Regions from separate parts of the Rhizobium sp. FG96 genome, predicted to be linked through region 1. Evidence: riboswitches for the same ligand, from Rfam matches in the RefSeq annotation. Region 1 holds a riboswitch; the other holds the start of a gene.
What was found. Region 1 has a riboswitch for FMN ahead of ACODR6_RS18360 (DMT family transporter). Riboswitches for the same ligand answer to the same signal wherever they lie in the genome.

Region 1 (7,314 bases):
CGATCCGCCCCCAACGGTCGTCCTTCATTGCTCTCCGATCGTATCCGGTCGGCATGACGCCGCTTTCCCTTTTTCTGTTGCTTGATTTTTGGCGCCGGTAGCGGCGTGTTTTTCATGAGGTCTTTCGATGAAGCGTCCTGATATTAAGACGGCAATGATCAGTATTTTCGCCGTTCTCACCATAATGTTCGGAGCCACCGGCTATATCGCCGTCACCGGCCTGCGCGATTCCAACAAGAACAACGAGTTGTTCGCGACCAGCATGCATCCCGGCATTTCCAAGGCCAAGGATATCCAGCTTGCCCGCTATTCGCTGCGCGGCTCCTACGGCGACCTGGCGATGGGCCGCACCTCGGGCGACGAGGCGGCGCTGGAAAAGAAGATCGGCGAGCGCGAAGCCAAGCTCCGCAAGACGGTCCTCGCCTATCAGGACCTCGTTGATACCGATGTCGAGCGCGGCATCTATCAGGAAATGGACAGCTCCTCGCAGAAATATATCGAAGAGGGCCAGAAGATGATCGCGCTGGCGAAGGCCGGCAAGCAGCAGGACGCGATCAATGCCTTCGACGCAAACCTCGGCCCGGTCGCCGATATCCTGGCAGACAACGTCGACAAGCTCGTCGCCTTCAACGAGGACGCAGCTGCTGCCGGTCTCGCCGAAAGCCGCAGCCAGTATTCCACGACCCTGACGCTGATCTCCGCCGTTCTCGGCCTCAGCGCCCTGATCGTCTTCGCCGCGATCTATTTCGGAATTTCGGGCATCGCGAGCCCCATCGTCCGCATCACCAAGTCGATGCGCGGTCTGGCCGCCGGCGACACCGCATCGGAAATTCCGGGTAAGGGCAGGGAGGACGAGATCGGCCAGATGGCCAATGCCGTCGAGATCTTCCGTCTTGCCGCGATCGACAATCAGCGCCTGCAGGCCGACGCCGAGATGACCCGCGCCAAGACCGACGCCGACAGGGCTCGCCTTGCTTCCGAAGCGGAAGCCGCCGCCCAGCAGCGCCTCGAGCAGGCAACGGCCGGTCTTGCTGGTGGTCTGCGCCGCCTCGCAGCCGGCGAGCTCGACTTCCAGCTCAACGATGCCTTCGCCCCGGATTTCGAAGCACTCCGCCATGACCTGAACGGTGCGATCTCGCAGCTCGGCGGCACGCTCCGCGCCGTCGCCCAGTCGGCGGTCTCTATCACCGGGGGTACTCGCGAGATCAGCCAGGGCGCCGAGGATCTCTCGAAGCGCACCGAACAGCAGGCCGCTTCGCTCGAAGAGACCGCAGCCGCTCTCGATGAGATCACCGTGAATGTCTCGAACTCCTCCAAGCGCGCCGACGAGGCCCGCCAGGTGGCGATCCAGGCAAACCGCAGCGCCACGGCTTCCGGCACGGTTGTTGCCAATGCCGTCGATGCGATGGAGCGGATCGAGCAGTCGTCGAACCAGATCTCCAGCATCATCGGCGTCATCGACGAGATTGCCTTCCAGACCAACCTGCTGGCGCTGAACGCCGGTGTTGAGGCAGCGCGTGCCGGTGAAGCCGGCAAGGGCTTTGCCGTCGTTGCCCAGGAAGTCCGTGAACTGGCACAGCGTTCCGCCCAGGCCGCAAAGCAGATCAAGGACCTGATCCGCAACTCGTCGGTTGAAGTCGAAGGCGGCGTCAAGCTGGTGCGCGAGACCGGTGAGGCGCTGAAGACCATCGAACAGCTGGTCGTCACCATCAACCAGCACATGGACGCCATCGCCACGTCGTCGCGCGAACAGTCGACCGGTCTTTCCGAAGTTAACAGCGCCGTCAACCAGATGGATCAGGTGACCCAGCAGAACGCCGCGATGGTCGAAGAGACCAATGCCGCGAGCGCCACGCTGGCCGCCGAAGCCGATCGCATGAACCAGCTGATCGGCCAGTTCCAGCTCGGCGGCAGCCGCGCCGAGACCAACGCTGCGTCCCTGCGCCAGACGGCGGCCGCCATGGCCCGCCCGCAGCGCAGTGCTGCATCGGCCCCGGTCTATGCCAGCCACGGCAATGCCGCGGTGAAGCAGGAATGGTCCGAGTTCTGAGACCGGCTACCGGTAGAAGAGCATCACTTCGAAGGGTTCGGCGAAAGCCGGACCCTTTTCGCATTTCCGTGGTCTTGCGGAGCGCAGGCCTTTGATCTACGGATCGGCCGTTCTCAGGGCGGGGTGAAAGTCCCCACCGGCGGTAAAGGGTCTCGGCCCAAGCCCGCGAGCGCTTCGGCCGTCAACGGCCGGGGGTCAGCAGATCCGGTGCAATTCCGGAGCCGACGGTATAGTCCGGATGAAAGAGAATGATCGCAAGCTGTGAGCGGGGCAGGGGTCTGTCCGGCTGCCGTCCTGCGCTCATGCGTCCTGATTTGTGTTGGTCCCTTTCTGGATGAAAGACATGAATCAGACTTCCCTTGCTTTTTCCTCGTCGCGTGCGATGGCCGGTGCCGCTTTCATGGTGCTGGCGGGCATCGCCTTTTCCGTTCTCAATGTCGTCACCCAATGGCTGACGATGAAGCTCGGCTTCGCAGCCGCTTCCGCCGCTTTCTGGCAATATGCCTTCGCACTCCTCTTCTCGCTTCCCTTCTTGCGCCGCGCCGGCCTCTCGGCAATGCGCACCTCTTATCCCTGGCGCCATATCGTTCGCGTAGCGCTCGCCGCCCTCGGGGTCGAAGCCTGGGTGTCCGGTCTGGCCTCGGTGCCGATCTGGCAGGCGATCGCGTTGGTCATGACCTCGCCCTTCTTCATCATCCTCGGCGCCCGCCTTTTTCTCGGCGAGCGCGTCGGCCCGGCACGCTGGGCGGCAACGGCGGTCGGCTTTGCCGGTGCGATGATCATCCTGCAGCCATGGTCGGACGCCTTCACCTGGGCGGCACTCCTTCCGATTATCTCGGCGCTCTTCTGGGGCGCGTCGTCGCTAATCACCAAGAGCCTGACCGGCATCGAGAAACCGGAGACCATCACCGTCTGGCTGCTGGTGCTGCTGACGCCGATCAACGGCGTGCTGGCGGGGGTAGCCGGTTTCGAGGTGCCCGAGGGGATGACCCTGGCGCTCTTCGTCTTCGCTGGTCTGCTGACCGTCTTTGCGCAATATCTGCTGACATTGGCCTACACCGTCGCCGATGCCGCCTATGTCCAGCCCTTCGACGACCTGAAGCTGCCGCTCAACGTTCTCGCCGGATGGCTGTTCTTCGGCTATGCGCCAGCGGGCTATCTCTGGCTCGGCGCCGCACTGATCCTGACAGCCTCGCTCTTCATCATGCGCAACGAGATGCGCCGGGAGAAGAACGCGGCCTGATGCAAAGCGGTGCAAAACTGCACCCGGTGTCATCCGCCTGTCATCCGTTTCCCTCAAAACCCCCATGTTTCGATTTTTCGACGCATGGGGGATTTCATGACTATTTCATCGCGCAAGGCAGCGCTCGCTGCCGTGCTCCTGGCTTCTGTTGCCTTTCCGGCAGTTGCCGAGCCTGTTTTCAATCGCATCGCATCTTTTCCGGTCGCTTCGAACCTGCCTGAAGGCAAGGACAAGCTTTCGACGACCTCTGCAGAAATCATCACCGCAACCGACGACGGCAACACGCTGATCTACAGCGACAGCCCGCTCGGCGCGATCGGCTTCGTCGACATCACCGACGCCAAGGCCCCGAAGGCCTTGGGCGCGCTGATGATGGACGGTGAGCCGACGTCGGTTACCTCGACCTCTGGCAAGGCGCTCGTCGCCGTCAACACCAGCGAAAGTAAGGTCAAGCCGTCGGGCCGCCTCGCCATCGTCGATGTTGCCACCAAGAAGATCGAGAATACCTGCGATCTCGGCGGCCAGCCGGATTCGATCGCTCTCAACAAGGACAAGACGCTCGGCACGATCGCCATCGAGAACGAGCGTGACGAAGAGATCAACGACGGCAAGATCCCGCAGATGCCGGCTGGCGATCTCGTGCTCTTCCAGGTCAAAAACGGCACCGTCGATTGCGGTACTATCAAGCACGTCACGCTGACGGGTCTCGCCGGCATCGCGCCTGAAGATCCGGAGCCCGAATTCGTCTCCTTCAACGGCCAGGGCGAAATCGCCCTGACGCTGCAGGAAAACAACGAGATCGTCATCATCGACGGCAAGACCGGCACGGTGAAGACGCACTTCACCGCTGGCAGCACCGATCTCTCCGGCATCGACACCAAGAAGGACGGCCAGCTGAAGTTCACCGGCGAAGCCAAGGGCGCTCTTCGCGAGCCCGACGCCGTGAAGTGGCTGGACGACGACCGTCTCGTCGTCGCCAACGAAGGCGACTATGAAGGCGGTTCGCGCGGCTTCACCATCTTCGACAAGACCGGCAAGGTTCTCTACGAATCGGGCTCGTCCTTCGAGCGCGCCGTTGCCCATCTCGGCCACTATCCGGAAGGTCGCTCGTCCTCGAAGGGCGTCGAGCCTGAAGGTCTGGAAGCCGCTAAGTTCGGCGACGACCAGCTGTTCTTCCTGCTCGCCGAGCGCGCTTCGGTCGTCGGCGTCTTCAAGGACACCGGCGCGGACCCGGAACTGCTGCAGATCCTGCCGTCGGGCGTCTCGCCGGAAGGCGCGATCGCCATCCCGAGCCGCAATCTCTTTGCCACGGCCAACGAAGCCGATCTCGGCGAAGATGGCGGCCCACGCTCGCATGTCATGATCTATGAGCGCAGCGAAGGCGAAAAGGCCTATCCGCAGATCGTCTCGGCAGAGAAGGACGGCAATCCGATCGGCTTCGCAGCGCTTTCGGGCCTTGCCGCCGTTCCTGAAAAGGCCGGCCAGCTCTTCGCCGTGTCCGACAGCGTTCTCGGCAATCAGCCGACGATCTACACGATCGACGCCACCAAGAAGCCTGCCGTCATCACCGACGCCATGACCGTCAAGCGCGATGGCGCCGCTGCCCAGAAGCTCGACATCGAAGGCATCGCCGTCGACGCCAAGGGCTGGTTCTGGCTGGCTTCGGAAGGCAATAGCGAAAAGTTGCTGCCGCACGCTCTCTACCACGTCAACCCGAAGGGCGAGATCAAGGAAGAGATCGCGCTGCCGAAGGAACTGACGGATAACGAGATCCGCTACGGCTTCGAAGGCGTGACGATCGTCGGCTCCGGCGACGACGCAACGCTGTGGATGGCCGTACAGCGCGAGTGGAAGGACGACCAGAAGGGCTTCGTCAAGCTCGTCTCCTACAACCCGAAGAGCAAGGAATGGGGCGCCGTGCGCTACCCGCTCGACAAGTCTGAAAACGGCTGGGTCGGTCTCTCGGAAATCTCCGCCCACGGCGACAGCGTCTACATCATCGAGCGTGACAACCTCGTCGGCGATGCTGCCAAGCTGAAGAAGCTCTACAAGGTCGCCATCTCCGACCTGAAGCCCGCCAAGCTCGGCGGTGAACTTCCGGTAGTCAAGAAGGCGGAAGCCCATGACTTCCTCGACGAACTGAAGACGGCAACCAACGGCTACGTCCTCGACAAGCTTGAAGGCTTCGCTTTCGACGCCTCGGGCAAGCCCTACGCCGTCACCGACAACGACGGCGTCAGCGACTCCTCCGGCGAGACCCTGTTCTTCCCGGTCAACCTGGTCGGCACGAACTGAGCTGGCGGTAGCTGGATGAAACCGGAAGGCCGGGCGCAAGCCCGGCCTTTTTGTTGTTTGGACCTGCTATGAAATGAGGCGGTAGCGCCAATCTCTCCCTCATCCCTGTGCTTGTCACAGGGATCCAGCCGCCGCGCGTCTGCGCGGCGAAAAGAGTCTCTCCCTCCCAAGGACTTGGGACGGCTGGATCTCTGTGACAAGCACAGAGATGAGGGAAGTGTTTGGGGTGTCAGTCAGGCCAAACAAAAACGGCCGGGCAATAACCCGGCCATCTCTCATTCAATCCGTGCAAATCCTACCAGCGATGATGCACATGCGGTGCGATCAGCCGCTCGTAGATCTCCCGCGTCGCCGCCATCACGTCCTGGGAAAGCGGCGCAAGGCTGGCGGCCTCGGCATTGGCCTTCGCCTGCTCGCCATTGCGCGCGCCCGGGATGACCACGGTAACGGCCTCGTGCATCAGGATCCAGCGCAGCGCGAATGCGGCCATCGTGGCGCCCGCAGGCACCAGCTTGCGGACTTCCTCGACCGCCTGCAGGCCGACCTCGAAGGGGACGCCGGCAAAGGTCTCGCCGACATCGAAGGCTTCGCCGTTGCGGTTGAAGTTGCGGTGGTCGTCGCTCGCGAATTTCGTGTCGCGGGTGATCTTGCCGGAGAGCAGGCCGCTGGCGAGCGGCACGCGGGCAATCACCGCGACGTTCTTGCGGCGGGCTTCCTGGAAGAACAGGTGATCCGGGCGCTGGCGGAAGATGTTGTAGATGATCTGGATGCTCTCGACGCCCGGGAATTCGATCGCCTTCAGCGCTTCCTCGACCTTCTCGACGCTGACGCCGTAGCCCTTGATCTTGCCGGCCTTCTGCAGCTCGTTCAGGCCTTCGAAGACCTCCGCGCGGTAAAGCACTTCCGTCGGCGGGCAGTGCAGCTGCACGAGGTCGAGGCTCTCGACCTCGAGATTCTTCAGGCTGCGGTCGATGAAGCCCTCGAGATTGGCCTTGGTGTAGCCGTCGGCGACATGCGGGTTGAGGCGGCGTCCGGCCTTGGTGGCGACCATCGGGCGCTTGCCGCCGCGGCTCTTCAGGACGTCGGCGACGATCTTTTCCGAGCGGCCGTCGCCATAGACGTCGGCGGTGTCGATGAAGGTCATGCCGGCATCGAGTGCTGCGTTCAAGGCGGCGCGGCCATCGGCCTCGCTGACGTCACCCCAGGAGCCGCCGATCTGCCAGGCGCCGAAGCCGACATTGGTGACCGAAAACGGCATGCGGCCGAAACTATGCTCTTTCATGGAAAATCTCCCTCGTGATGAAACTGCATCGCACCTAGCAGCCGCCGCAAGGGGCGGCAAGCGCGCGACCGCAAGGGAGATAGGGCAGGGCCTCACTTCTTCGAGAAGACGACCCGCACGGTGGCGACCGGGAAGCCGAATTTGCTGACCCAGGCGGTATTCAGCAGGGTCCCATCAGGCTGGCGCCGAATCGTATCGTGGAAGCGGACGATATTCTGCTTCGGCCCGGGCGCGATATCGACGAGATAGCTGTAGCGCGCCACATCGCCCTTGATGGTCACTTCCGCCGGGCCGACCACATCCTCGCGGGTGCCGCTGTAACGGCCGGGCGCCGTCTTGATGAAGCGCCAGGTCTTCCGCTCGCGCTGACCGTCGGCATAGACGAAATCCTCGCGCAGCGTCAGTTGCCTGCCGTTCCAGCGGCCGGTCAGCGCCACGCGAAAC
Region 2 (7,314 bases), on a different contig from region 1:
GCCTATGACGAGGCCTCGACGGAGTATAACTGGCGGGTCGAGACCGGCTACGGCGCGCTTGTCGCCTCGACCATGCCGGCTTCGGTGGAGCTGCATGTCGGGACGATGGTGCAGTCGATTGCGCTCGGCGGAAGCCGGGTGGTGCTGCAGACAGCGCAGGGCGCTGTGAGGCCGAAGGCTGTCATCATCGCCGTCTCCACCAATGTGCTTGCGGGCGGCTTTATTCGGATGCCCTCGCCGCTCGATCCGTGGCGCGAGGCAGCGGCAAAACTGCCGCTCGGCAATAACGAGAAGCTCTATTTCCAAATAACCGGCGGCAACAGCTTCGAAGCCGAGAGCCATGTCCTCGGCAATCCGCGCGATCCGAAGACCGGCACCTATTATATACGCCCCTTCGGCAAACCCGTGATCGAGGTCTTTCTCGGCGGAGCCGGAGCCCGCGCCGTCGCAACCCATCCGGACGGTGCCTTCCCGCATGCAATGGATGAACTGGCGGCGATCTTCGGTTCCGGTATCCGCAAAGAGTTGCGCCCGCTCGCCGCCTCGGAGTGGACGAATACGCCCTCGATCCGCGGTGGCTACAGCCACGCCCTGCCCGGCCAGGCCGATGCTCGCCTCGAGCTGGCAAAGCCCTATGACGGCAGGGTATTTTTTGCCGGCGAAGCAACGCACCAGACGGATTTTTCGACGGCCCACGGCGCCTATCAAAGCGGGCTTCGCGCCGCGGAAGAGGCGCTGCAGGCACTAGGCCGGTAGAGCCGTCTACCCCCAATTGCAACCGGTAGAGCTTTGTGCCACGCTGGCTTTGCCGTTTCGGCAGTCGCAGAGGAAGGGGACCCTCGCATGCTTCTATTTCTTGCATTTTTGATTGGGATCATTGCCGGCCTTCGGGCCATGACTGCACCCGCCGCCGTTGCCTGGGGCGCGGCTCTCGGCTGGTTCGACGTATCGCAGACCCCGCTTGCCTTCATGGGCTACAAGTGGACGCCGTGGATCTTCACGGTGCTCGCCGCCGTCGAGCTGATCACCGACCAGCTGCCGACGACGCCGAGCCGCAAGGTGCCGATGCAGTTCGGCGCCCGCATCATCATGGGTGCACTGACCGGCGCCACGATCGGGGCTTCCGGCGGTTCGCTCGTAGGCGGCCTGATTGCCGGTGTGGTCGGCGCGGTCGTTGGAACGCTTGGCGGCGCTGCCGTCCGCGGCAAGCTCGCGGCCATTTTCGGCAAGGATACGCCGGCGGCGCTGATCGAAGACGCGATCGCCATCGTCGGCGCCATCCTCATCATCTCGGCGGTCGCATGAAGACCTACGACGCCATCTTCATCGGGGCCGGCCAGGCCGGTCCCTTTCTTGCTGCCCGCATGGCCGAGAAGGGCATGAAGGTGGCGCTGATCGAGCGCAAATATCTCGGCGGCACCTGCGTCAATGCCGGCTGCATGCCGACCAAGACGCTGGTCGCCAGCGCCCGCGCCGCGCATGTGGCACGCACCGGCGGCGATTATGGCGTCAAGATTTCGGGTCCGATCGGGATCGACATGAAGGTGGTGCGCAAGCGCGCCGAAACCGTGACGATGAACGCCCGCAACGGGCTGACCGGCTGGTTCTCCGGCATGGAGACCATGGAGGTGATCTATGGCCACGCGACATTCACCGGCGCCAGGACCGTCGCGGTCAATGGCGAGGTGCTGACTGCGCCGCAGATCTTCCTGAATGTCGGCGCCCGGCCGACCATTCCGGATTTTCCGGGCCTCACCGATGTCGATTATCTCACCAGCACCTCGATCATCCAGATCGATACCCTGCCCCGCCATCTCGTGGTGATCGGCGGCAGCTATATCGGCTTGGAATTCGCACAGATGTACCGCCGCTTCGGCGCCGAGGTGACGGTCATCGAGCGCGGCCCGAAACTCGCCTCGCGCGAGGACGAGGATATCTCGGATGCGATCGAGGAAATCATCGCTTCCGAAGGCATCGCCGTTCATACCGGAGCGGAGAACATCGCTTTCGCCAAGGCGGGTGACGGCATCGCCGTCTCGATTTCCGGCAAGCCGGATATCAAGGCCAGCCATGTGCTCGTCGCCACCGGTCGCACGCCGAATACCGGCGATCTCGGCCTCGACAAGGCAGGTGTCGCGACTGACAAACGCGGCTTCATCACTGTCGATGACCGGCTGATGACCAATGTCGAGGGCATCTATGCGCTCGGCGACTGCAACGGCCACGGCGCCTTCACGCATACGTCCTATAACGACTTCGAGATCGCAGCCGCCAATCTGCTTGATGGCGGCGACCGAAAGGTGTCGAGCCGCATTCCCGCCTACGCGCTCTATATCGATCCGCCGCTCGGCCGGGCCGGGATGACGGAGAAGCAGGCGCGCGCGTCCGGCCGCAAGGTCGCCGTCTCGAAACGGCCGATGAGCCGTGTCGGCCGCGCCAATGAACGCGGCGAGACCAAAGGCTTCATGAAGATCGTCGCGGATGCGGAAACCCAGGAAATCCTCGGCGCCGCCTTCCTCGGCATCGAGGGCGACGAGGCGATCCACGGGATCATCGACGCCATGAATGCCGGGACGACCTATCCGGTCCTGCAATGGTCGGTGCCGATCCATCCGACCGTCTCGGAGCTCATTCCGACGATCATCGGCGATCTCAAGCCTGTTTGACCAAACAGGTCATCTGACGCCGTTTCCGGACTTGCATCCTTGCTGAAATTGGATTTATCTCGCGCTGTTCTCAGGGCGGGGTGCAATTCCCCACCGGCGGTATCGGGGAAACCCGGAGCCCGCGAGCGCTTCCGCAGATGGAAGGTCAGCAGATCCGGTGAGAGGCCGGAGCCGACGGTATAGTCCGGATGGAAGAGAGCATGCAGGCAGCACCTTTCCGCGCGAGAGGTGTGCAGTGCTGTTCGCCCAAGGGAGAATTGGGCCGCTTCGCGGCTCGACGCAACCGCCAGAAATGGCACCCTTGAAAGGCAGAGACATGACTATCGCAACCAAACCCCAGGGCATCAAGATCGCCGTCGTGCGCGCCCGCTGGCATGCCGGTATCGTCGACCAGTGTGTGAATTCCTTCGTTTCGACGTGGCAGGCGCAAGGCGGCAATGCCGCCGATGTCGAGATATTCGACGTTCCCGGCGCGCTTGAAATCCCGCTTCACGCACAGACGCTCGCCCGCACCGGCAAATATGCCGCGGTCCTCGGCTGCGCCTTCGTGGTCGATGGCGGCATCTACCGGCACGACTTCGTCGCGGGCACCGTTCTCGATGGCCTGATGCGCGTGCAGCTGGATACCAGCATCCCGGTTCTCTCGGCAGTGCTGACGCCGCATCACTTCCAGGAGAGCGAAGCCCATATCGAGTTCTTCATGAACCACTTCGTAATCAAGGGCCAGGAGGCTGCCAACGCCTGCCGGGCAATTCTCGAGGCACGCAGCAACCTCGCGGTCGCCGCGCTCTGATCGGATGAAACAAGCCAACGCGCCGGTAGCCGGCGCGTCTGCCATTAGGCGGCTTTAGCCCGAAGCCGGGCGCGGGGTTTTTTCGCGGCCGGCAGCCGGCGCAGTGCTCGTCAGCGTCTGGCCGTGGAAGCGGCTCAATTGACCGGTGACGTCGGCGATCTCGCTTTCCGTTCGCGCCGCATCCCAGCCGAGCGCTGCGGCTGTGATGCCGGCGATCTCCCGCAAGCCTTCGATCGTCAGCCGCCCCTCGATCGCCAGCGTCGTGCGGCGAAGCACGATATCGGCGAGGTGGACGACAAGCTCGCTTCTGGCGATCCAGTCGATCTCCCTGAAGCTGTGTCGGGGCGCGCCTGTCAGTCTCGTCTCGTCTGACTGAACCGAAGCGAATGTGAGGATCGCAGCAGCCGTCGTGCCGTAGCGGCTCAGCAATTCGTCGGCGCGTTCGATCGTCACGCCGCCCTTCGCGGCCAGATCCTTGATCCAGTGTCCGCGCTTTTCGCCATCGACGGGAAAGCCCTTGCCGCCGCCGATCGCCAGATAACGCGTGGATTCCCGGCGGTCGCGCTGCAGGCGGGAGAGAACGGTATCGGCGACTTCTTCGGCAAAGCCGCGGAACGTCGTCCATTTGCCGCCGACCAGCGAGACGATCGGGAACGGGCGGTTGTCTTCAGGTTCCTTCACCGGTGCGGAATGATCGCGGCTGATCAGGCCCGGCGCCGTTGCATCGGAGGCGGGCAGCGGGCGGATGCCGCTGTAGCTGTAAACGATCTGGTCGCGGTCGAAGCGCAGCGTCGGCAGCAGCGAGCGGACGCTTTCGAGGAAGTAATCGGTCTCCGGCTCCTCGCAGAGGACATTGTCTGGGTCATCCGCCGGAATATCGGTCGAGCCGACCAGCGCCAGCCCGAGATAGCTGTAGACGAGGCAGATGCGGCCGTCGTCGGCCTCGAAATAGATCATATGGCCGTTCAGGCTGCGCACCAGTTCAGGGTGGTCGAGCAGGATATGCGATCCCTTGGTGCCGCCGATCAGGTGTGACGGCGCCCCGAGTGCGGCATTGACATGATCGATCCAGGGACCCGCCGCGTTGACCACGAGCTTTGGCTCCACGGCGAAGCCCGATCCGTTGGCTTGCCGGAATGTCAGCCGGCCCTCCTCGACGGAATCCAGCGTCGCGAAATTGGCGGCCAGACTTTTCGGATTGGCATCGCAGCCATCCTTGACCAGCTCATAGACAAGCCGCTCCGGGCGGCTGATCTTGGCGTCGTAATAGATGCCGCCGGCGACGATCGCTGGCGTGACATGCGGCATTTCCTTGCGCGCCTGGCGCTTCAGGATCAACCTGTGCTTCGGCATGACGCGGTCGCGGGAGCCGAAGAAATCGTATAGCCCGAGGCCGATCTTGATCAGCACGGCCCCGCGGCTGCGCGGTGCCGTCTTCGAGCCGAAGAGCGTGCGCAAGGCCGCCCAGATGCCACGCGTCCAGGAGAAGACCGGGATGAAGGTCGGCAGCGGCTCGACGCAATGCGGCGCGTTCTTGAGAAGCAGATTGCGCTCCAGCGTCGATTGCGCCACGAGGCCGAATTCGCCGGTCTCGAGGTATTTCAGGCCGCCGTGGATAAGGCGTGAGGGTGCGGCGCTGGTGCCGGATCCGAAATCGCTCTTGTCGACGATCAGGCAGTTGACGCCCTGCGCCGAGAGATCGCGGAAAAGCCCCGCGCCATTGATGCCCGCCCCGATGATCAGGACGTCGATATCGCCCTCTCCAAGGTTCGAGAAGCGCTGCTGCATGTCGGCTGTCATGGTCGTATCCTAAATCGCCGGTGGGAGCGCCGGCTTTCGTCTTGTCAGTTTGCCGCGTTTACGGGTGCGAGGCCGGCAATCTTCGGCCAGAGCGGCGTCATCGCCTCGGCGATTTCGCGAAATACCTGGTAGCGCTTCTCGTAATCGGCGCTGCGCGCCGCATCCGGTTCGCAGGTCCTGGCGATGCTTGCTATGTCACGGGGATCGGCTTGCGGATCGGCATAGATCCCGGCGCCCGATCCGGCGCAAAGCGCCGCACCCCAGGCCGCCGCCTCATCGGTCTCGGTCACCGTCACGGGCATGCCGAGGACGTCGGCAAACATCTGAACGACGGTCGGATTGCGCGACACGCCGCCTGCAAGCCGCGCCCGATCGAAGGAAAAACCATCGCGCAGCGCGTCGACATGGATGCGATGGTTGAAGGCAATGCCTTCGAGGACGGCGCGTAGCATATCGCCGCGATCGTGCCAGCCGCCGAGCCCGAAGAAGCTGGCGCTGGCTGCGGCGCCATAGGGCGAACCGAAGAGATACGGGTGGAAGAGCGCGGTCGATGGGCGTTCGAAGGCCGCGTCGATCTCCGGCGCCAGCAGCGCGTGGATGGCGCCGCCCTGTGCCCGCTCGCTGGCGCAGAGCGTATCGAGAAACCAGTCGTAATTCGCGGTCGAGGCCGGCGAGATCGACATGCTGTTCCAGATGCCGGGCGCAATGCCGTTGCGGCAGAACCACCGCCTGTCGACGCGCGGCTCGGAAGACAGCGTCTCGTTGATCGAATAGGTCCCGGCGATAACGGCGACGACGCCCTGCCCGTATCCGCCAGCGCCCAACGCCGAGGCGGTGACATCATGCAATCCGGCGACGACGGGCGTGCATTCGGCTAGGCCGGTCCGTAGCGCCGCCTCGGGCGTCACCCGTCCGACGATCTGGTCGGAGCGGGAGGCCGGCGGCAAGGCGTGAACGAGCGCTTCGAGACCGAAGAGTTTCAGCGCGTCCTGGCTATAATCCTGCGTGCGCACATTGGTGAAGGAGGTGCTGGCCTCGGTGCGGTCGGTGCCGATAATGCCCGTGAGGCAGAAGCGCAGCCAGTCCTTGCAGCTGATGAAATGGCCGATTTGCTGAAAACGCTCAGGCTCGTTCTCGCGGATCCAGGCGAGCAGTGCCGAGGGCGCCGAGACATGCGGAATCTGGCCGGTCAATTCGATCGAGGCATCCGCCACCTCGCCCTCCCAGCGATCGACGATCTCCCCTGCCCGGCTGTCGAGCGAGAGGATGGCGCGGCCGAGCGGCTTCTGGTCGTGATCGAGGAGATAGATGCCATCGCCATGCGCCGTGGCGGAAATCGCCTGGATGTCGTTCGCCGGCCGGCCGCTCAGCGCGATCGCCTCGCGGATGGCATCGGCGGTCGCCGTCCAGAGCTCCTCCATATCGCGCTCGATATGGCGCGCCTTCGGCATGAACTGCGTGACGCGGCGCCTGCTGACTGCGAGCGGCGTCCCGTCGATATCGAAAATGACGGCCTTGGTGACCGTCAGGCCACTATCGATCCCGAGCAGACTCGGCATTCGCCCTTACCTCGTTTGTGCAACGGGCAAGCCGCCTTACGAGCGCCCCTGGGCACCCCGGGCAACCACCACGTTGATATCCTTGGACCGCATGCGGTCGATATGCACGGGATTGGTCTTGTCGTCGACGATGACGACATCGAACTCGTCCAGTGCTGCGAAACTGTGAAGTGCCCGCCGTTCGAACTTGGTGTGATCGGCAAGCAGGATACGTTTGACGGAACAGTCGAACATGGCGCGCTTGGTATCGACGGTCTCGGGCGACTGGTGCAGCACCGTGCCGTCGCTGATCGCCGACATCGAAATGAAGGCAACATCAGCGCGCAAACCCTTGATTTCGCTGATCGTCATGCGTCCCATGAAGGCGTTGCACCAGTTGTAATATTGCCCACCCAGCGCCAGCAGCGTCACGTCGTGCATGCCGGTCAGCGCGTTCATCAGCGTCAACGAGTTGGTGATCGCGGTGACGGGAACCCTGGACGGCAGATGCGTTGCC

Region 2: it holds a riboswitch for FMN, as region 1 does, so the genes downstream of both, ACODR6_RS08255 (6,7-dimethyl-8-ribityllumazine synthase) here and ACODR6_RS18360 (DMT family transporter) in region 1, are expected to answer to the same signal.

What each region holds. Positions count from the first base shown of each region.
Region 1 is NZ_JBMDIL010000008.1:263,544-270,857, reverse strand. Features, by position in the region: gene ACODR6_RS18365 (methyl-accepting chemotaxis protein) at 128-2,050, shown strand; FMN riboswitch at 2,156-2,304, shown strand; gene ACODR6_RS18360 (DMT family transporter) at 2,394-3,293, shown strand; gene ACODR6_RS18355 (esterase-like activity of phytase family protein) at 3,390-5,588, shown strand; gene ACODR6_RS18350 (aldo/keto reductase) at 5,884-6,870, opposite strand; gene ACODR6_RS18345 (DUF3833 family protein) at 6,963-7,314, opposite strand, start outside.
Region 2 is NZ_JBMDIL010000003.1:428,095-435,408, reverse strand. Features, by position in the region: gene ACODR6_RS08270 (flavin monoamine oxidase family protein) at 1-756, shown strand, start outside; gene ACODR6_RS08265 (DUF4126 domain-containing protein) at 844-1,305, shown strand; gene ACODR6_RS08260 (FAD-containing oxidoreductase) at 1,302-2,666, shown strand; FMN riboswitch at 2,729-2,870, shown strand; gene ACODR6_RS08255 (6,7-dimethyl-8-ribityllumazine synthase) at 2,983-3,459, shown strand; gene ACODR6_RS08250 (glycerol-3-phosphate dehydrogenase/oxidase) at 3,514-5,259, opposite strand; gene ACODR6_RS08245 (FGGY-family carbohydrate kinase) at 5,304-6,818, opposite strand; gene ACODR6_RS08240 (DeoR/GlpR family DNA-binding transcription regulator) at 6,855-7,314, opposite strand, start outside.